4 regions of the Ornithinibacillus liuyingii genome follow, and region 2 is predicted to be linked to each of the others. Evidence: riboswitches for the same ligand, from Rfam matches in the RefSeq annotation. Region 2 holds a riboswitch; each other region holds the start of a gene.
The links. Region 2 has a riboswitch for lysine ahead of ACSKT4_RS17335 (YfcC family protein). Riboswitches for the same ligand answer to the same signal wherever they lie in the genome.

Region 1 (5,817 bases), on a different contig from region 2:
GCAGCTTTACAACCATTAAATATTAGTGTTGAACACCCTGGTGAAGAAGGAACCACGGTAGAGATCAATAATCTGCTAAGTGCAGAGGGTATTCAATATATATTCACCAATATGACAAGTAACTTTATCGGCTTTGCTCCATTGGGCGTTGTCCTACTGACGATGTTAGGAATAGGAGTGGCGGAACGTACAGGGCTCATAAGCGCACTTCTTAGAGGATTTGTATTGTCTGTACCTAATCGATTTATTACGTTAGGATTAGTCTTTGCTGGTATTATGTCTAGTGTGGCATCTGATGCAGGGTATGTTGTATTACCACCACTAGGAGCACTTATTTTTGCTGCGATTGGAAGGCATCCACTAGCTGGTCTGGCGGCAGCATTTGCTGGTGTTTCTGGAGGATTTAGTGCTAACCTATTATTATCTGGTACGGATGCGATGTTAGGGGAGCTGACGATTGCAGCAGCTGCAATAATTGACCCAGCATATGCAGAGACAATGAACATAGCAATGAACTGGTTGTTTATTTCTGTTTCGGTATTCGTATTAACATTTGTCGGTGCGTGGGTTACAGAACGAATTGTAGAACCACGACTTGGCGCCTATAAAGGTGATCAAAAAGAAGAATTGGAAGGTCTTCAAGCAATTGAGAAAAAAGGTCTAATCTGGGCTAGTATTACAGTGGTAATCGGTATCGTACTTGCGATGTTGCTTGTAGTTCCACCAAACGCACCGATGCGCGGTTTAGAGGGCGATGCAATGGAACAAATAATTCGATCGCCATTTATGAGTTCATTAGTACCAATTATTGCTATACTATTTTTTATTCCTGGTATAACATATGGAATTGTTACCAAATCCATTCGAAGCGATAAGGATGTTGCTAGCCAAATGTCAGATACCATGGCATCTATGGGAACATTTATTGTTTTGGCATTTACAGCGGGACAGTTTGTAGCATACTTTAATGAAACAAATATCGGACTAGTTATAGGTGTTTATGGTGCGGATTTTCTAGGGAGTGTTAATTTAACTGGTATTCCGTTACTTATTCTATTTATTTTGATTACCGCATTTATTAATTTGTTTATCGGAAGTGCTTCTGCAAAATGGGCGATGATGGCACCGGTCTTTGTACCAATTATGATGCAGCTTGGGTATTCACCAGAGCTAACACAAATGGCATATCGTATTGCAGACTCTTCTACGAATATCATTTCACCATTGATGACTTATTTTGCAATAATTATCGCATTTGCACAGAAATATGATAAAAAAATGGGTATTGGTACGTTAATTTCCACAATGGTTCCATATTCTATATTCTTCCTATTTAGTTGGATGATTATGCTTATTGTCTGGATGCTGTTAGGACTACCACTTGGACCAGGTGGACCATTAGAATATCATCCTTAATAATTTTAGAAAAGCATTGCTTCAGAGGAGGCAATGCTTTTCTAGTAACAAAACTCTATGGAAAAGGAAGGGATATTGAGAAATAGGCTATTATCTAAAAATAGTTTGATAAACTTTTAAGCTATTGGTTTACAATTCGGCGAAATTTTCATATACTTACAATATTAATTGAATACTAATTGGATGAGGTGCGAATGTCATCAGTAACTTACTATGTAAATCTGCAAATTGTAGTAAGCGAAAGGGGCCTTTGCCGAAATAGAGTTCTGTTTGCAGACAGGTCTCTGTTGGATTGTATATTAAGAGTATGCAGTCTGTCATTATTCTTTGAATAATGGAGTGCTTCCACTTGTACATAGGACAGATCATGAAACAAGTCGGAATACTCGGCTTGTTTTTTTGTTGGGATAATACTATGCCCAATTTCTGACCCATCTTAGAGGTAGCAGCATCCGTAGAAAGAAGGAAGATTATGAAACGAAATGTACTTAAATTTGGCGGTACGAGTGTTAGTAGTCTGGAGAAAATTAAAGGTATAGCAGGCTACTTGAAGGACCGCGTGAGACAGGGAGAACAGCTAGTAGTAGTCGTTAGTGCAATGGGGAAAACAACTGATGAACTATTGGAACAGGTGAGTACGATTACCCAATCACCTAACGAACAGGATTTGGCTGTCCTCCTAACAACCGGTGAGCAGCAGACCATCTCCTATCTATCTATTATTTTAAATGATCTAGCGGTAAAATCTAAGCCTCTTACAGGTTACCAAGCTGGTATCGAAACAGTTGGCCATCATTTAAAGAGCAAGATTTCAAAAATTAATACAAAGCTTTTTGAACAACTCTTTGAAACATATGATGTTCTTATCGTCGCTGGTTTCCAAGGATTTAATACGGACAATGAAATTACTACACTTGGCCGTGGAGGATCTGATACGACAGCTGTAGCACTTGCAGCAGCAATTCAATGCCCATGCGAAATTTATACAGATGTGGCAGGGGTCTATAGTACCGACCCGCGAATCTATCCTAATGCTAAACGGCTACAAGTAGTTTCATATGAGGAAATGATGGAGATGAGTGCGCTTGGTTCAGGTGTTCTCGTATCCCGAAGCGTAGAAATAGCAAAGAATTTCAATATTCCTATTTATTTAGGTAAAACACTATCAGATGAGAAAGGAACTTGGGTTATGTCAACGGTAGAAATGATAGAGAAAAAAGCGGTCACAGGTGTTGCGATTGATCAGGATATGATTCATGTGACATTGAACTATCCTGAAAATGATATACACCTACTTGATAGAGTATTCATCCATTTGGAGCAAGAGGAAGTTAATGTCGATATGATCTCACAGATCACGAACAATGAAGGATTACAATTATCTTTTACGATGAAGGACACGGAAGAATATCAAATCCAGAAAATCTTCTCCCATCTAAAAGAAGACTATCCTGAACTCTATTTCAAAATAGAAAACCAATTTGCTAAAGTATCCGTTATTGGTTCAGGAATGCGTGACATGACGGGGGTTGCCTCCAAAGTCTTTCGTACATTAATTGAATCCGATATTCCATTTTATCAGGTTACGACATCTGAAATCAGCATTTCTTATGTTGTAGATATCGAAAATGGGGAAAAAGCAGTACAACTCTTGTGCAAAAGCTTTGAACTATAAGTTTCTGTATACATTTAATGATTAGGGTAAGTGGTTGTGAAAACAACTGCTTACCTAAAATTTGTTGATCTAACCTTACAAATAAGCTACTTCTTAGCAGAAGCGAATATAACATTTGAACAATTGTATAATTTTTCCATTGCGGGATTATAACCTAAAATGGCTATCTCCATTAACTTAATAAAAAAACTATATGTTAAATGTTGGAGAAAAGCAGGTTGTACCTTAAATGTACAACTGAAGATAGTTACTAAAGAGGAAATTCTATACTTGTTGTTATACTTTTTTTGTCTTAGAGAATGTCTTTGAAGATTATTGTACGAAATAATTGGTGGTATGGATAATTCTAAATCATTTGTTTGATCTTTATAAAGTTAAGTTGTGAATTTGGGTGTAGTCCACTCTCAAATAAATAGGGGTTGGGAAAGTTACCAATTTTTTGACTGAAATTTGGTATATATTTTGTTGGTTTTTGTCAAAAAAACTGTTCACTTTCCCAATACAAAGTTTTAGGTCTTCCATGTTACAATGGATATAGTTGGAAATTAATAACATGACGCATAAGGCATAATATAATTTGGTCTGAATACCCTTTCTCGAAATATGATAACATATGCGAAATATTTATTAGATGGCTAACTGTCATGGATTTTAAAATCTATGATATTAATATATTATAAATTTCCTATTAACAATTTTTATAGGAGAGGAATAGGTGTTGAAAAAATTAAGTTAATAGGAGAACAAAAACAAAATAAAAAGGAGAGGGTTATATATTATGAAGAAGATTCTAAAAGTTGCCTGAGTATTAGAAAGAGGTGTATCTAGCATGTTTACTTCTTCTACTAAAGCCAGATTTGGGTCACTTCCATTTAATGTATTTTGAATCAATTCATTTGGGTTTCTCATATATTCTAAGAATAAATTTTGATCTTTTAAAGACAATTTCATAAACTCGTCTAGACTCTTTTTTGCTTGTATAACCGCTTCTTCTACACTACTCTCATCAATCCCCAGTCTTATTGCTTCTTTTTCATCATAATTTTTCAAGTATTCAATGTAGTTCTCAGGGCTTTTAAGTTGGTTTAAAGACATATCAGTTGAATCTGCAGATACTACTCCTGTAAACGTAATAAGAGCTAGACATGAAATGATTAGAAACATAAGAACATAGTGGCTCATTAACAGCATTAGGTATTAAATGGACAACTTATAAGATTGAAGGAAAATATGAATACAATAGTAAGGGAGCTACAAAAAAGTTGAGTAACAGAGCTTGGGTTTCCTGGAATGTTAATCCTACTGTAACAAACTCAAAGACAAGCGATTCAGGATTTATTAGCGGAGGACAATATTATGGGGAAGGTTCATTTAACTATAAAATTGGTGTAATAGGAACAGGGATTGGAGCAACGATTGGTACAGTAGAAATTAGAGTAAGAGGTGACAAAAGCGGAAAAAGAAGTGGAAATTTTTGGACAACGGTTGGTCCAAACTAGTTTTATGATGTATGAATTGATCTTTAGTTAGGATATCTTATGAATAAACTAAAGAACATTTTCTATAAGAAGCAGTAATGTTACTAGTGAAGGAGGAGGGCATAAAATTAATATTACCAGGAATTCCAGACATATATGCCCAAATTCTTACATGTAGTATGGTAAATCTTTTAACTATAACTGATCCATAAAAGGAAATATTACCCCCTTATAATAATATACATACTTCTTTATGTAAATTTAACAAATAATATTATAATTTCTATCATGAGGAGTGTTCTTATTGAAGAGGTTAAAGATTGTTATAATAGGTTTAATATCACTTATTATATTATTTATAATTATCGGAATAGTCGCTTTGAATAATCCAATAAATGGTTAAAACTTGGATGTTTTCAAGTTTTTTAGCCTGACCTAGTAGTATAGCAACAATATTTGTAGGACTTCTTTATAATTGTCAACGGTTAAATGTCTATTTTTGCTCATTTAATAAAATACAGATCTGGCCCCTTAATCCCCGTTCTCCCCTGACCTTTGATAGATCGGGGAGAACTCTGTATATTTTTATTTCTCTCCTTGAGCATCTTTTCCAAGTAATCTTTTATACTTAAAAATCACCTAAATATTAATACCATCGCGTGTTGCAGTACTTGGTCTAATGTCGCAGTTGCTATTTGATAATAAACTATTGGAGGGATGAATTGTAGTCGCAATAAACTATACCTATGGGCATGAAAAGAAAAAGGAAAACAAGAGGATATAATTTACACAATCTAATGATGTGTGAATATCAAGTTATAAAGAAAATCTAGCACAAAAGGTAAAAAGACAAGTATATGATGTATTAGATGATCTTTCCAATAAAAGATAATTGATGAAGAAGTAGAATTTATATACTAACCTAATTATGATAATCAGACGGTTCAAATATTTATCATGATGTACTATATTATTAAAAAAACATCCCCTAATAAACTAGGAGATGTTCTTAATTTTATTTATTAACCATGTTATTTTTCGAACATATTCGTCTATAAAGTTCTTATTTTACAACTTCTACCTTCACTTCTTTGTAGATTCAACTGAAGGTACTATATGTTGTTCTTTTGCCATCTGCTTTACAATTATTGGTGCACTCCATAGTGGTGGAAGTAGCAATATCGATACAGGTACTGCGGTTACAACGATAAAGTTTTGCAATGCTTGTATACTACCTTCCCCAATTGT
Region 2 (5,817 bases):
TTAATCAATTAACTCGAAATGAAGTTAATTGTACGAGGAGTCTCTATTTCATTCCGTTGTTTCCGATGATCTAGCTCAATATCTTAATAACAGAATAAAATTAGAAATACAACTCATAATAACTCTGATACATAATCGCAAGAAAGTAAGGATGATTATAATGAGACGAGTGGTTACGGAAAGAAAACAACTATCCAAGCCCAAATACCAATCCCATGAAAAGAAATTAGTTTGGTTGTCCTTTATTGTTGCGGCAATTATGCTGTTATCGATTATCGGAAGATTGGTTAGCGGCTAAAGGAGGAAGAATATTGATTAACGAGGAAGCGGTTTATTACAGTAGAATCTTAACGGAGGTTACGCTTTCCTTTCATATTATTTATGCAACCATTGGGGTAGGGGTTCCGTTATTGATTATGATTGCCCATTGGGTTGGGATTAGGAAAAATGATAATCATTATATATTACTTGCTAGAAGATGGACACGAGGCTATGTTATCACGGTCGCGGTTGGGGTAGTAACTGGTACAACCATAGGTTTACAGCTTTCACTATTATGGCCAAACTTCATGGAGCTCGCCGGTAACATCATTGCACTCCCAATGTTTATGGAGACCTTTGCATTTTTCTTTGAAGCAATCTTCCTTGGGATTTATTTATATACATGGGATCGGTTTGAAAATCAGTACAAGCATTTGTTGCTGTTAATACCTGTTGCTATCGGCGCTTCATTTTCAGCTGTATTTATTACGATTGTTAATTCGTTTATGAATGCTCCTCAAGGGTTTGATTTGGTAAATGGAGAAATTGTGAATGCAAATCCAATCTTAGCGATGTTTAATCCAGCAATGCCGACTAAAGTTTCCCATGTGGTTGGAACTGCCTATATGACTTCTGCCTTTGTACTTGCTTCGATTGCTGCATTTCGTTTGATAAAAGGTTCTAATCACATATATCACAAGAAGGCACTCCTATTAACGATGAAAGTAGGATTTGTTTTTACTGTTACCATCTTAATCACAGGAGATTTATCTGGGAAATACTTGGCAGAATACCAACCGGAAAAATTGGCCGCTGCAGAGTGGCATTTTGAAACGACTGAATCTGCGGAACTAATTTTGTTAGGAGTAATGAACGATGAGGGGGAAGTGAAATATGCGTTACGAATCCCTTATGCGCTGAGTATTCTTGCTCATGGCTCACCGACAGCGGAAGTAATTGGGTTGGATCAATTTGCTGAAGATGAAATACCACCGCTTTCTATTCATTATCTATTTAATATTATGGTTGGTGTTGGCATGCTAATGATAACTATATCCATTCTATTTATTTTCAGTAAGTATCGAGGTTGGTCATTTGTAGATACGAAACTTTTTCGTTGGTTGATCGTGTTAGGTGGACCGTTAACGATTATTGCAATAGAAGCTGGTTGGTGGTTAGCAGAGGTTGGTAGACAACCATGGGTCCTTAGAGGGATTATGCGTACAGCAGAAGGGGCAACAACTAATAATGATGTTGATCTTATGCTCATTTTATTCTGTGGGCTGTACGTTATCCTTGGAATTGGTTCAATTGTTATTTTGACAAGAATGTTCCGTAAGAACCCGGTGGAAAGAGAACTAGCGGAACGAAAAGGAGATGTTCCATCATGAGTGTAGACCTAGAGATTATTGGAATAGTTGTATTATGGACATTTCTCTTCGGTTATATATTAATTGCATCGATAGACTTCGGTGCAGGTTTTTTCAATGCTTATGGTCTCTTTACCAATAGACAACATATTCTAACTAAAATCATCCAACGCTACCTTTCTCCGGTTTGGGAAGTGACCAATGTATTTCTTGTTTTCTTTTTTGTTGGGGTAGTTGGATTTTTCCCGAGTACGGCTTTTTATTATGGGACAACGTTACTTGTTCCGGTGAGTATCGCGATTTTGCTTCTGGCTATTCGGGGGTCTTACTATGCATTTGAAACATATGGTTCCCGTTCCCATAAGGGGTATGCATTTATGTATGGATTATCCGGCCTCCTTCTACCTGCTGCTTTATCTATTGTATTGACGATATCAGAAGGTGGTTTTGTGTTTATGCAGAATGGGAATCCGGTTCTCGATTATTGGGCATTGTTTAGTAGTCCGCTGACCTGGAGTATTGTGGTGTTAAGTGTTTCCGCGGTACTTTATATCTCTGCCGTATTCCTTACCTGGTATGCGAATAAAGCTAATGACAAACCCGCAACCGCTTTACTCCGTCGCTATGCATTAATCTGGGCATTGCCAACCATTATTACTGCTGGTGGAATTATTTATGAGCTTAGATTTCATAATCCAGAGCATTATGAGCGTCTCCTGGGGTTGGGGTGGATGTTTTTGATTTCAGGAGTATTATTTGTGGGAACAGTGTGGCTTGTTTGGAGACGGAAGAATTATGGAGTAGCGTTTGTTCTCCTCTTTGGGCAGTTTGCATTTGCCTTCTATGGGTATGGTATTTCACATTATCCGTATTTGTTGTATCCACATTTAACACTATACGACAGTTTTACGAATGAAGCTATGGCGATTGCGCTCATTATAGCATTTATTGCTGGGCTGGCTTTGTTGATTCCATCACTATATTTAATACTTCGGCTCTTCTTGTTTAATAAGGAGTATGTCAGTGGAAAATCAAAACAGGAACATTGAGGTGACTTTGCATGGATTTTTTTCTAATCTTTATTGCGCCATTTCTTGTGCTCCTTACAGGGATTGTGGTGGCGTTTTGGTGGGTGCTTCGGGATGAGGGAGTCCATAGAGGAAAGTAATAAAAAAGATGGCACTAGAAAAGTTTGGGTAGGAATAGATAGAATACCTTGAGGACAAATAATGCACCCAAATTATAAGTGAAATGTTGACAACTAGCTAGTATGTGTAAGCGAATGGGATTCCAAATCTAGTTAAATTTCATGAGTAAGCTTGACAAATCACTTTATTCTGGTAATATAGTGAACTATATTTCAATTTCATATTGAACCTTGTCATTCGATGAGGTAGAGGTGCGGGTAATAAGAGTAAGCAATCGGAGTATGACATCGATGAGGATTGCCTGAAAGGATTATTTGCCGAAGCGTAATGAAGGTCAAATTCATTATTGCTGGTGTGTCTTCTGAATAAGAAGCATACTGTCATGCAATTTTAGTGCATGGAGAACTACTGATCAGGATGGAGGATAACGTATTGTGTAAAGACAATGGTAGGTTATTTTCCTATTCGTTGTCTTTTTTGTTTAGTCTTGTTCGTTTGCTTTACCCCAGCTAGCGGAACGTTACTCATAACAAAAAGACCTCAATCATACCTCTCTCAAGTTTTCTATGCACACCCAAAAACGTTATTTATAGAAAGGGATGTGCATCATGAGCAAAAACTCACCAAAAACACGGAAAAAATTTGAATTTCCACATAGCTTTATTATTTTATTTGGCTTAATGATTATTACAGCTATTACGACCTACTTAATTCCAGCAGGACAATATGAGCGTGTAGTAGATGAAAACGGTCGTACGATTGTAGCTGACGGAACCTATCAAACAATTGAATCTACCCCAACAGGCTTTATGCAGTTATTTGAATCGTTGCATCTGGGAATGGTTGATGCAGCGGAGATTATATTCTTTATCTTTATCGTTGGTGGTTCCTTTGGAATATTAGCTGCAACGAAATCAATTGAAGCAGCATTTGGTTCCCTTACGAAAAAACTAAATGGGAAAGAAATCTTCTTGATCCCGGTTATTATGCTATTCTTAGCGATTTGCGGTGGTTCTTGGGGAATGGCGGAAGAAGTTATTCCATTTATTTTAATTGCGGTACCACTTGCATTACGTATGGGATTTGACTCGATGACAGGTACAGCAATGATATTAGTTGGGGTATATGCTGGGTTTGGATCAGCGTTTATGAATCCATTTACTGTAGGAGTTGCCCAAGGAATTGCAGGCTTACCTACATTCTCTGGAATGGGAGTCCGTATTGTTTTCTGGCTTATCTTTGTTGCAGTAGCTATTGCTTATGTGATGATTTATGCAAGAAAAGTAAGAAAGGATCCGACTATCAGTTTAATGTATGAAGAAGATAAGAAACGTGATATTAGCCTTGATGACCAAAGCAGTCAAGGACTAACAAAGCGCCAGGTAGCAATTTTAGTTGTTCTTGCGCTGACACTAGTTGGACTTGCTGTAGGGGTTATTACACAAGGCTGGTATATTACTGAAATCGCAGCATTATTTGTCATCATGGGGATTGTTGTAGGGATTATTGCTAGATTTAGAATGAATGAGATTGCTAATGCCTTTGTAAAAGGCTGTGAAGAAATGGTACAAGGGGCATTAATTGTTGGCTTCGCATATGGTATTTTAAGAATCCTACAAGATTCTAATACAATTGATACCATTCTTTATTTTGTTTCTAATCTAGTTGCAGACTTACCTACAGCACTTGCAGCAATTGGTATGTTCATCGTACAAAGTCTATTAAACTTTATTGTTCCTTCTGGAAGTGGACAGGCAGCAATCAGCATGCCAATTATGGCTCCACTTAGTGATTTATTAGGGGTTAGTCGCCAAACTGCAGTACTTGCGTTCCAATATGGTGATGGAATTTCGAACGTCTTCACACCGACAGCTGGTGTTTTAATGGCTTCATTAGCTCTTGCGAAAATTCCTTGGATTAAATGGTTGAAATGGATTCTACCATTAGTATTAATTCAATATGCTCTAGGGGCAATATTTGTAACGGTGGCTCATTTATTTATATGGTAGGTGGATTTTTAAGGTTACCAAGTAATGGGTGATATGTCCGTGGGAGATAGAACTTACATGGACATATTGGAAAATAGTGACAAGGAAGTATTGTTAGTACATCAGTGACTCGTGATGGGTTGGAATAAAGGCTTTGTTCAATGAATCAACCATTGTCTTACCCTATAATTCCTTTTCATTTATCATGCACTTTTAAGGGATAGAGAGAAATAGCGCAGAATTCTACCAAAAAGGGTATAATATATAAAACATATTTATAAACGAGTTAACCAGTAAGACATCGGAGGAATAGAATATGCTAGAATCAATATTTACCAGATTAGAAGAAATTTATCCAGAGTTAGTTAAGCTTCGTCGTGATTTTCATATGTATCCAGAGCTTTCCCATCAGGAAGTGAATACGCCTAAAAAGATAGCGACATATTTAGAAGGTCTAGGAATCGAAGTGAGAACAGAGGTCGGTGGAAGAGGTGTCGTTGGGACGTTAAAGGGTGGTAAACCTGGTAAAACGATTGCGTTACGTGCGGATTTTGACGCCTTACCAATTCAAGAAGAAACCGGACTTGCCTTTCAATCTCGTGTGCCCGGTGTGATGCATGCATGTGGACATGATTTACACACTGCTTCACTACTTGGGGTTGCTAAAGTATTAAGTGAATATAAGGATCAGATTCCTGGAACAGTGAAATTTATCCATCAGTTTGCTGAAGAAGCTACCCCAGGTGGAGCACTACCGATGATTAAGGATGGTTGTTTGGACGGTGTTGATGTCATTTATGGTGCCCATGTGATGTCTACGGAAGATTTAGGGACGGTAAGTGTAAAAGAAGGTTACTTCTCTTCTGCACAGGATGATTTTAATATTACGATTTATGGAAAAGGTGGACATGGTTCACAGCCACATCTAACGGTTGATCCACTTGTCACAGGTAGTCAACTCGTCGTTAATTTGCAACAAATCGTAAGTCGCCGTGTCGATCCACAACAAGCGGCAGCTGTAACGGTTGGTTCATTTGTTAGTGGGGAAGC
Region 3 (5,817 bases), on a different contig from region 2:
ATCTGATTTCTTTGGTAAATAACTTGAATAGGTAATCATGATCGCAAAGGCTATCGATAAACTAAAGAATATTTGCCCGTAGGCCGCTACCCATACATCTGCACTCATAATCTTACTAAAATCTGGTGTAAAGAACGCTTCTAATCCATCTAAAGCACCAGGTAGAGTAATTGCCCGAATAACGATAATTAGAAAGATAACAATCAATGCTGGAATAAAAATACGGTTAGCAATTTCAATACCTTTTTTAACACCTTTAAAAAGAATTCCTAATGTGATTACCCAAACAAGTAGCAATGGAATTAATACACCAGGGACCATACTACCTATTTCACCAGGTTCAACCGTACGCTTTAGGTATTCTCCCATTAAGAATCCACCTGTATCCTCCCCCCAATTTAAATTGAAAGAGAATACTGAATAAGACATTGCCCAGGCAATAATAACAGAATAGTATGTGGAGATTACAAAGGCAACTAAGACAGCCCACCAACCAATAACTTCTGTTTTCTTATTCATTCTTCTAAACGATAATGGAGCAGATCCACGATGTTTATGGCCAATTGTGAATTCCATAATAAGGATTGGAATCCCAGCAGTTAATAACGCAAACAAGTAAGGAATTAAGAAAGCTCCTCCACCATTTTCATAGGCTACAGCAGGGAAACGCCAAATGTTTCCTAGACCAATAGCAGATCCAACTGCAGCCAAAATAAACCCAGCTCTTGTCCCCCATTGAGAACGTGTTTCCATTCAAAGACCTCCTCATGTTATTTTTTCTCATTACACTATGTAAAGTGTTAATAAGTCAGGTGAATAGCTATTCTTATCATTTCAGTTGTGTTAGTTTTCTGAAATTACTGAACTTGTCTGTATTATAACGGTACTTTTTACTTATGTCAAAGTATTTTTTAAATTTTTTGTTTATTGAAAATTTGGGAATTTATGGATGAAAAAAGAGTTTAACTCTACCGTAAATAACACTACAAGAGGCCGGGACAAAGAATTTATCTTAAAGGAAAAACCGAATGATGAGCAAGGACCCCGCTCCAGAAATATACTTGCGGTTGCTTCCAGTACAGGGGCGACATCTGCTCGATAGAAACATCACAGCGTCTACCTTGCCGCCGGGCGGCTGCCTTAGCCTCCTCGTGCTACTTCTTTAGAGGTCTCAACCTTGCCCTATCCTGCCGCAGGAGTCTACGTATATTTCCGGAGCTAGTATCGCGTATCATTCGGTTTTACATTTAATTCTTTTCGTTATGTCCCAGGATTATGTGTCATTATAAAAGATAGTGTTAAACTCTAGATTATTTCTCGATTACATTATAATTACTGCTTCTTATTAAGTGTATGAACGATTAATCCTATTAGAATAATGATAACAATCGTAGCTAATAGTCCTACTAAAAGACTACCTGTTACCCCAATTAAGATATAACCGATAATGGAAGCGACCGCTACAATACATGCATATGGTAGTTGCGTAATCACGTGATCAATATGATTAGCGCCTGCTCCAGTTGAAGAAAGAACCGTTGTATCCGATATTGGTGAAACATGATCTCCAAATACTGCCCCAGCCAGCACTGCAGCTAATGATGGGATAATTAACTCCGTATCTGCAATGGCCATGACATTAGCGGCGATTGGCAGCATAATTCCGAATGTTCCCCAAGAAGTACCAGTGGACAACGCCATCAGACCTGAAATAACAAAGAAAATGACTGGTAAAATACTAGGACTAATACTAGCATTTTCGGCTACAGTTGCTAGAAATTCACCTGTTTCTAAAGTTGAAATAATCGAACCAATCATCCACGCTAATAATAGAATATAGATAGCTGGAAGCATTGCTTTAATCCCTTCGACTAATACAATCCCCGTCTTCGCCTCTTGTTTTCCCTGACCTAGATATAATAGACATGCAACGAGTACTGCAGCAATTCCACCAATAAATAAGGAGAAGTTAACATTCGTATTCTCAAAAATAGAAAGTAATGTGACCGTATCACCACTTCCTCTTGCTCCAGTTATTATCATGGAGCTTATCGTCGTAACTAATAAAACAATGATCGGAATTAATAAATGATAGACACTTCCCTTTTCACTTGGCTTGAATGCATTCGTTAAATCTCCTGGAACAGTTTTACCTTTAGGAATAACTTCACCAGTTGTTATGGCATGATTTTCGTGCTTTTTCATGGGTCCAATATTTAAGTTAAAGAAGGCCGTTATAAAGACAAGTAATAATGCACCAATTGCATAAAGATTATATGGAATCATTCTTATGAAAGCCTCTAATGGCTGTAATCCTGTCATCACTACTAATCCACCAACAACACCAATTAGATAAGCTCCCCAGCTAGAAATCGGTGATATAACTGTGATGGGTGCTGAAGTTGAATCGATATAATATGCTAGTTTTGCTCGAGAAATATTATGTCTATCTGTTAAAGGTCTTGCAATCTGTCCTACAGCTAAGGCATTAAAATAATCATCGATAAATATAATAATACCTAAAATCGGAGCCATAAGCTGTGCGCCTCTTCGTGTCTTAATTCTAGCCATCATCCAATTACCAAAGGCTCTACTGCCTCCTGATGCTTGTAGTAAAGCAGTCATCATTCCTAATAAGAGTAAGAATCCTATTAACTGAAGACCACCAGTATTAAGTGCTCCATCCGAGATGACTATCCCATAAAAAGCACTCCAGATTTCCTTTATACTACCCCACACATGAAAATCGTGAATCAATAATGCTCCTACTGCAATTCCTACTCCTAATGATATTAGTACCTTTCTAGTTAATAAAACTAAAACAAGCATGATAATTGCGGGAATAAGAGAATAAATTGTTCCTTCCATATTACTACCTCCATTGATGTAATTAGTATGTGCTGTGTGACCATGGAGATACGCTTGACAAAATTTCTTTTTCTACACAAAAAAGCAATGATAGAAAATAACCTATCATTGCTTATGCATATACGTTATCCTCCATTTCGATCTGTAGTTCTCCATGCCCATTTCCAGCATGACAGTGTGCCTCTTATTCAAAGACACCCCAGCAATAATAAGTTCGACCCTTATTACGCTTCGGCAAACGAGCCTTTCATCAATAATCATCGTTGTCATTCTCCTATTGATTACTCATCTTGTTCGCACCTCTACCTCACCGATCTGATAAGGTTTATTATGAAATTATGAATATACTATACTATGATTTTATTCATCTTGCAAGTCTTCTTTCGGAACTGCGATAGATGGATTCCCACTTGTACCTCCAAAAAATTCTGGTACTTCTCCCATTACTAAGTTTTTGTCAATCAATATTCTAGTACTTACTTTTGTCACTTCCGTTGTAAATGGTATAACAATTTGGACATCTGCCTCTACCTGAACATAGAGTGAAACAAAGACATTATTAATCCCTAACTGTTCTTTTTCCTCTATTAATTCTGTCTCAACACTACCTACTAGCTCTAAGTTAACCGGTAACCTTGGACCTAGATTAGCTAAAATAGAATTCCCAGTTGCTTGGCCGATTGGTATTTCGATAACAGTTGGATCACGATCAACTAGTTCTTCCACCGTGTTCCCATACACGTCTGGTTCTCCAAGAGGGTCGCTATATTGGGGAGGAGTTCCTCGATTCATACTATGAAAAAACTCTTCCACACGGTCTGTTGCAGCTCGATTGATCTTATTAACAACAGAGGAATCCCAACCGACTATCGAAATATAACCAGCCTCATTTTTTTCTGTTATAGCCACATCTTCAAACGTATATTCTTCAGCAAACTTTACAGCTGAGTTAATTCCTCTAGTAGCAAATTCCCTTGTTTTTGTCTCTGCAACTTCCATGATGGTCGGGGTTATCTTCTTATCAATAAATTCTAAGCTAAAATACGTTATCACAATAACTAATATAAATGAAACCATTAATATATATCGCGATGGAGGTGTTGTTCTTCCACCTTTAAAACCGATTCGATGCCTTCTCATAAAAATACCTCCTCAGTACAAATCTATGCTTGTTCTAAGGAGGGTAGGACAAAAATTTTAGACCAGGTTACATTTGGTAATCATAACATTCAGTAGCTTCGATAAATCAATCGTGTAAGGTTCAACCTCTCGCTCCTCTTCTTTCAGAATTCTAATGACAGGTCGATCACAAATATGTTTGTTCTGATGAACAACAACACCTTGTCGTTTATCATTTAATTCAACTGAAATTCCATTAGGATAAACAGCTACACTGTTTTTGAAGGCCTCAATAATTCGAATATCGAATTGATTAATGGCACTACTGTATAGGAGCTCAAGCCCCTCATGAGGAAGCATGGCCTTTCGATATACTCGATTACTTGTAACTGCATCAAAGACATCTGCTGCACCAATAATTTGTGCAAACAAATGAATTTCATTGCCTTTTAATCCACGTGGATATCCACTACCATCTATTCTTTCATGGTGCTGGTATGCACAATGTGCCACAACAGCGGAATAATTATAATTCTTTCTTAATAGCTCATACCCTAGCGTAGTATGGGTTTTCATGATGGCAAACTCTTCATCTGTAAGTCGTTCTGGCTTTTGGACAATATCAGGATCAATGAACACCTTTCCAATATCGTGAAGCATTGCCCCTTTACCAAGTTCACTTAACTCTTTTGCATTTAACTTTAACTCAGCACCAATTGCTAAGGAATAGATAGTAACATTTAAAGAATGTTGGAAAACATAGTCATCCGTTAGATAAATATCCGTTAACAGTGTAATCGATTCATCATGACTATCTATTTCAGCCATTATTCTACCAATTATATCCGTTAGATTCTTCCCCTCTTCATCTAACACAGAGGAATTTTTGTTTAGTTTATGTGCTTGAATACTACCAAAAAGCCTTTTCATAGAAGATGTAGCATCCTGTCGAAGTCGTTCCGATATCACTGGCTCAATCACAATATCTTTTGTTCTTTCATCTTCAATATAAACATATGTTATTCCTTGTTCCCCTAACCGCTCAATAAGCCTCTTTGTAAGTGGGACTCCATTATGGAGTAAAATGGTACCATTATCACGATATATCGTTTGTCCCAGAATATCTCCTGGTTGAGCTGATGCTGTAGCGACTAATCTCATTCATGTACTCCTAACCAGCCTTTGGTAAAAGCGGCATTTTTCGACATTATTATAACCATATAGTATCAAATCTGCTTTGAAAAAGCTATCTTAAGAATGAACATCTGTCTGCGGTTTCCTAGATATTTTACTAAAAAAAAATGCCTCACAACGGAGACATTTTACGCTATTCGTTTTAAGGCTTCTTTTCCACTCATTCCTACTTTCCAGCCAAATTGCTCTTTTGAAGCTTCGGTAACTTTTTCAAGAGGAGCCTCTAATAAATCTTCAATGGTACGTACTCCTACTGCTCTTGCAGCAATCACTTGACGATCTTTTAATTTTTCACTTAATAAATCTACATCCAGTGCCCCACACATGATATACCCAATTTCATTGGTTATCATTAACAGATTTGTTTTAGGAAGTTCCACCTTAATTGCAGTGAACATAATGCCGTTTACTTCAAGAGGATTTATCGTAATCATCCATGACGCCTCCTTTGCATGCTCCATATATTACTATGCAAATAGGAGGTCATGTGTCACGACTTTAACCCCGGAGCATATGAGCCCAAACCCGGTTTAACTATCAAAAATGCTCCATAAGCGTGTCTCTTAGATAATCTCTCATAAACTTTGGTAGCATATAGGATTTCTTATCTGATTTCGCAACTTCAGGTAATAATCG
Region 4 (5,817 bases), on a different contig from region 2:
GGTATTAATTGGTATCCTTGGGGGAGCACAAGTAGAAGTGAACTTGATGGAACTAATGAGCAAACGAGTTCAACTAACAGGCACATTACTGACACCTAGAAGTGATGAATATAAGGCGAAGCTAACAGTTGATTTTTCCCAAGCTACGATAGAATTATTTGAATCAAAACAGCTTAAACCGATTGTCGATTCTGTCTTTGCTTTTGAGGATGTTCAACAAGCACATCGACACATGGAAGAGAATAAAAACATCGGGAAAATCATCTTAAAAGTCGATTCATCAAGCTAAACAAATGTGCACGTTACCCTATTGCACAAAAAAACAATGCTTAGTGGGCATCCTCCCACTAAGCACTTTACATGGTTAAAAAGCACCCGAACCTCCACCACCACCGCCTACTCCTGTACCAGTCCCTACAGTCGTCGTGGAGGATGAATTAGTAGTTGCAGCAGTAACCGTATCTGCCTCACTAAAGTGCAGATTCGCAGTTGATGCAAGAAGCAGATACATCATAACGTTCGATGAATCCATGCTTTTATTCGATGTGAATATTGGGTTATTCCATATTTTTATTCCCTTATCATTCATACCATATGCATAGTTAACAGCGATGATTTGCTCATCTGTGCTCCATTTCTCCAATTGATTGGGTGGTATTCTATCGAAGTTCTTATTAAACTGTTTCCATTCCTCCCAAATCTTCGCACCTTCTAATGTCTTCGGATTGTAAAAAATACTAAAAGCAAGTAATCCAAGAAACAGAATAATAGAAACTGCCATCCACATAAACAGTTCATGAATACCAAAGAAAACGGCTAATGGAACAAGTAGCAAGCTCAAGAGGGCAACCGTCCATCTAAAGCCTTTCTTTGCTTTAGTAAGTTCTTTCGATTTTACTTCTTGCTTTATTGCGTATATCCATGCTTGAACATGTTCGTTGTAATCATTATGATTCGATTCATCCTCTAAAAATGTTTGCAGTTCTTTAAATCTAAATGTTTTTCCATTACCAATCGTATCAAATAAAAAGTTGATTAACATGTACTCATGGTCATACTCGGTATAACGATCGACTAACAAGAACGTTTCTTGATTTTTTGTTCGCACATAACCTTTCCGAACTAATTCTAATAAAGATGACGTTAGTAACTGGTCTTTCGGTGTGAATGAATTAGTATAATAGATTGTTGCTGGTATGCTCATGTTAAGCTTAGGTATCGTTAACTCCTCTTTTATACGGCGTTGCACATCATGTTTTAGCTCCATTTTTTGCCGTATGCTGACGAAGAGCAATAGAACAAGAAATAGTCCAAAGCCACCAACTATATAAGGAGCGATACGATTTAACCATGCTTTCCTATCCTGGAACGCGGCTAGCTTAGCTTCATTATCTGCTATTTGTTCCAGAATCGAATCTTTCATCATTTTTTCACTGGTTAATGGAGCAGCACCAAAAAGTGTCTCATCATATACTACTTGAATGTCCCCATTCTTCCCATCTTCCACATAACCTAATGAAAATACGGCACCACCATCCGCTGTTACTTCTGCTGTATCATATGCTTCATCATAACCATAAGCCGTAACCTGAACCGCCCTAGCAGGTGGATGTACATAAATCGTCATGTTCTCATATACCGATTCATTACTACTATCAAAAAATGGCCAGTAGAACTGGGCAACATCCTGATACACCTCTACCCCATTCATAATCGTATAACCGAGTTCTATCGTTACCGTTTCTTCATTACCTTTTCGATAGATTTTATATTCGCTATCCTCTTTTTCTACCTTCAATGGCGATCCAGCTTCACTTGCTACAAAATCTTCAATAGCGGTACCTTTCTTCGGAATTATCGTGCGAGTAATACCATTAAATTCACCTTCAAAATCATACGTGAACCTTTCTTTTACCGCAACATCCCCGCTTTCCATTAAATAGGCATCTATCTGAACATCCTTAATAACATAATCCACTTCGGCAAATGCTGGCTCTACAAAAATGAAAAAGGTAAATAGGAAAATGATCGTAACGATCAGTTTTTTCATAAAAAGCAACTCCTTTAGTTTATATACGGATGTTGGATGGATTTGGTTTCAGGTATGTTAGATAGAGGTGTACATCTAATTGCAATTATACGAATTGAATTGGAGTTGTAAAACAAGCCCTACCAGCTACCAATATAGTAGAATGCTAACATACTCCTGCTTGCATACAATCCAATACCCTGATGATTCCAAATACTTGCAAACATACCAAATTATCTAGTATAGTATAATTTGTTGAAAAATTTAATAATACCTTACCAGGTCGGTGAGGTAGAGGCGCGAACATTATGAGTAATCAATCGGAGTATGACATCGATGATGATTGTGGAAAGGAATGCTCGCCGAAGCGTAATAAGGGTCAATCTTATTATTGCTGGGATGTCTTTGAATAAGAGGCATACTGTCATGCAGGTCTGCATGGAGAACTACTGATCGAATGGAAGATGCCATATTGGAAACAATGATAGGTTATTTTCTATCATTGTTTTTTTGTGTCTTTTTTTCTATCTCCATTTTTAAGACAGGCTACTTTTTAGGCATTGGAGGTAAGGTAAATGAATAAACTAGCTCAACGAGAATAGTCGACAAAAGCGCACTTGATTTACTGTGCGAATTATAAAAGGCTACATACATCGTTACAAAGCAAGTTCATAAAAAAGGAGAAAAAACTATGAAACTATCAACTTGGAAAGCGATTCTACTGCTTGTGTTATCATTTACTGTCGTTTTAGGCGGCATCATATATCTTGGAACCCCTACCACTATTACACTCATTACAGCTGGGGTAGTCGTGATCACCTTATCACTTATCTGGGGAATATCCTGGGAAAAGATAGAAGAAGACTTAATTGAAACAATTAAATCGATGCTTCCAGCTATTTTGATTTTGCTAGCTGTTGGGATGCTAATCGGTGCTTGGATGCTGTCTGGAACCATTCCATTAATTGTCTATTATGGCTTGGTAAGCATTGACCCGTCCTTTTTCTTAATTATTACTGCACTTGTCTGTTCGTTTATGTCTATTATGGCAGGAACTTCCTGGGGAACCATTGGTACAGTAGGGGTTGCCTTAATGGGTGTGTCGCTTGGACTTGGTATTCCCGTACATTACACGGCTGGAGCTATTGTCGTTGGGGCTTTCTTTGGAGATAAACTCTCTCCCTTATCTGACACCACGATTATGGCACCAACCATGGCTGGGGTGAAGCTTGTTGACCATATTAAACATATGCTCTGGACAACGATTCCAGGTTATCTTATCTCATTAGTCCTTTATTTGATTCTAGGCTACCAATTCGGTGGGCAAATCGAGAATAGTGAGAATGTGAATTTGATTCTATCCACGTTGAGCAAGAATTTTAATCTCAACCCGATATTAATTATTCCACCACTACTTGTCTTACTCTTAATTTATTTTAAAAAGCCAACACTTCCTGTATTCGGTGTAGGTATTATTGCTGGTTGTGTATTGGCGGTTATTTTCCAAGGAAGAGATGTTTTGGAAGTGTTTTCAGCATTAAATAATGGGTATTCTCAAGCAACAAACATACCAATCGTGGATGAGATTGTACAACGAGGCGGAATGTCGAGTATGTTGGGTACCGTTGCTTTGCTTATTAGTGCTGCGGTATTTGGATCCCCATTAAAATCAGCCGGAGTGGTTCAAATTCTACTAGACAAAATTGTCGCATTAGCTAAAAGTGGTAAGGCTATGATGAGCTCTAGTTTAGCTCTACACGGTATTCTATTCACCATTACAGGAAGTTACTATGTGACATATGCTGTCATCGGTCCAATTATTAGTCCACTATATGACAAATTTGGTCTACATCGTAAAAACTGGTCTCGTACGATGGAGGATACCGGAACCGCTCTAGCCCCACTCATTCCGTGGGGCGTTACAGGAGCATTTGTAGCGGAAACACTACAAGTATCAACTGGAGAATTCTTCCTTTATGCTCCGATGACTTATCTTGGAATAATCTTTGCTTTGATTTATATCTTTAGTGGAATTGGCATTACGAAGGTGCAAGGGAATAAGGGGGAATAGTAACCTAGTGAAGAACAGTGATTAGTGGTTTATCACGTTAAAGTGGCGAGGGATTGTTCCTCCCTTTATATAAAATTGGAATTAAAACGATTTGTCTCAACCACACTAAAATTATACCGTAAAACTCATCATCACCGGATAAATCCCATTCAATTCCAAAGGTAATATTCATATTTAAGAACAAACCCAAATAATAATGTTAAAAGCCTTCTAGTCTAACGCTAGAAGGCTAATTTAACCGTACTATCCCAGTGCTTCCGGTACTTCACTAGCATCTCCACCTCCAGGTTCATCTGTTGGATCACCTTTATCCGTTGATGGTGGCTTTTGTGAACCTGTATTATCTTCATTGGTATCACTAGGTGTTGTTGGTTTTTCTTCATTATCCTTTGGATTAGAATCCGTTTTATTATCTTCTGGTGGGACTTTTTCTTCTTTTTTAGGTGGTGACGTTTGCTTGTCATCTTTTTTGTTTTTAGAATCTGTCGTTTTTTCTTTTTGTTCGTTCTTTTCTGGTCGCGTAGTAGCTGGCTTGTTATTCGTTTTGTCTTGAACAGGTTGTTTATCTTGTCTTACATTAGTTCTTTCTGTGCTGTTTGCCACTGAAGAGTTTTGATTCTCATTTCCTACATTGTCCTCGTGGATACTATCCGACACATCAACTTCCTCTTCCATTGAATTATCTTCCGTATCCTCCGTATCTTCTAAAACCATCGCTTCAGTCTCTTCCTCTGAATTATACCGATAGCTATCGTCTAAATCGGTAATGGATATCTCATCTTTAACAAAAATATGAGTGCCGTCTACATTGCTTTCTGGTTCTTCTATAGATTGAGGTGACGTTTGATCTGTTATCGTTTTCGCAGGCTGATTCATTAAACTATTAATCACCCAATACCCTCCACCTAGAAGAGGAAGGGCCAATAGAAATGATGCCAATATTCCAATGGTTTCTTTCTTTACCTCCAATTTCATCCTCCTTTCTAAACGGTTTAAATTTCATTATATATAATATAGTATAAAATTCCTGAAATACTAAACAATACGATTACTGCGAATAATATAGCCTTTATACTTACTTTGACTAGCCACTGCAATTCAATAGAATAGTAAGTACCTCTCAAATAAGTAGCATCTACTTAATTAATCAGAGTCATGCCTAAAGAAAAGGCAGCACTAATATCAACAATTAATGCTACCCTATATCCATCTATGATTATTCCAAACTACTATCCCCAACAATCATTCCATGAACCTTCTGCAATTCCTCGTCCGGAACTAGGTAATAATAGATTCCATCAATCATCTTACCGCTACCCTGTAACATATACTCTGTCGTGTTACGTCGAACATCTTTATAATTCAATAATAGGTTTTTCATATCGTCAAAATCCATATTGGTATGCATGTTATTACCAAGAATGTCTATAAAACTATTAATCTTCCCAATAGAAGCGATATTCGCCCCCTTATTAATCGCCGCTTCCACTACTTGTCGTTGACGTCCCGTACGACCAAAATCCCCAGTAGAATCATGCTTACGCATACGCACATAGCCTAGAGCCTCTTTACCATTTAAGTTAAGCTCACCCTTCTTATAATGGTAACCATCAGATTTCCAATCTAGTTCGTTCTGTACGGTAATTCCGCCCAATTCATCAATAAATTCCGTTAACCCTTCCATGTTCATTTCAACATAATAATCTAGTTCTATATC

Region 1: another riboswitch for lysine. It lies ahead of ACSKT4_RS06275 (aspartate kinase); the one in region 2 lies ahead of ACSKT4_RS17335 (YfcC family protein).
Region 3: another riboswitch for lysine. It lies ahead of ACSKT4_RS15875 (Na+/H+ antiporter NhaC family protein); the one in region 2 lies ahead of ACSKT4_RS17335 (YfcC family protein).
Region 4: another riboswitch for lysine. It lies ahead of nhaC (Na+/H+ antiporter NhaC); the one in region 2 lies ahead of ACSKT4_RS17335 (YfcC family protein).

What each region holds. Positions count from the first base shown of each region.
Region 1 covers NZ_JBPWOS010000004.1:14,718-20,534, forward strand. The annotation lists gene ACSKT4_RS06270 (AbgT family transporter) at 1-1,416, shown strand, start outside; lysine riboswitch at 1,592-1,769, shown strand; gene ACSKT4_RS06275 (aspartate kinase) at 1,889-3,091, shown strand; gene ACSKT4_RS06280 (hypothetical protein) at 3,824-4,186, opposite strand; gene ACSKT4_RS06285 (hypothetical protein) at 4,354-4,590, shown strand; gene ACSKT4_RS06290 (BCCT family transporter) at 5,653-5,817, opposite strand, start outside.
Region 2 covers NZ_JBPWOS010000015.1:5,845-11,661, forward strand. The annotation lists gene ACSKT4_RS17315 (hypothetical protein) at 161-298, shown strand; gene ACSKT4_RS17320 (cytochrome ubiquinol oxidase subunit I) at 312-1,652, shown strand; gene ACSKT4_RS17325 (cytochrome d ubiquinol oxidase subunit II) at 1,649-2,680, shown strand; gene cydS (cytochrome bd oxidase small subunit CydS family protein) at 2,692-2,799, shown strand; lysine riboswitch at 3,018-3,195, shown strand; gene ACSKT4_RS17335 (YfcC family protein) at 3,388-4,788, shown strand; gene ACSKT4_RS17340 (M20 metallopeptidase family protein) at 5,084-5,817, shown strand, end outside.
Region 3 covers NZ_JBPWOS010000012.1:74,250-80,066, reverse strand. The annotation lists gene ACSKT4_RS15885 (sodium-dependent transporter) at 1-753, opposite strand, end outside; gene ACSKT4_RS15880 (hypothetical protein) at 950-1,102, shown strand; gene ACSKT4_RS15875 (Na+/H+ antiporter NhaC family protein) at 1,333-2,868, opposite strand; lysine riboswitch at 3,006-3,181, opposite strand; gene yunB (sporulation protein YunB) at 3,229-4,008, opposite strand; gene ACSKT4_RS15865 (HD-GYP domain-containing protein) at 4,066-5,148, opposite strand; gene ACSKT4_RS15860 (YunC family protein) at 5,310-5,615, opposite strand; gene ACSKT4_RS15855 (bifunctional metallophosphatase/5'-nucleotidase) at 5,719-5,817, opposite strand, start outside.
Region 4 covers NZ_JBPWOS010000009.1:170,701-176,517, reverse strand. The annotation lists gene ACSKT4_RS13650 (NAD(P)H-quinone oxidoreductase) at 1-289, shown strand, start outside; gene ACSKT4_RS13645 (DUF2207 domain-containing protein) at 365-2,050, opposite strand; lysine riboswitch at 2,314-2,486, shown strand; gene nhaC (Na+/H+ antiporter NhaC) at 2,721-4,100, shown strand; gene ACSKT4_RS13635 (hypothetical protein) at 4,344-5,069, opposite strand; gene ACSKT4_RS13630 (LCP family glycopolymer transferase) at 5,317-5,817, opposite strand, start outside.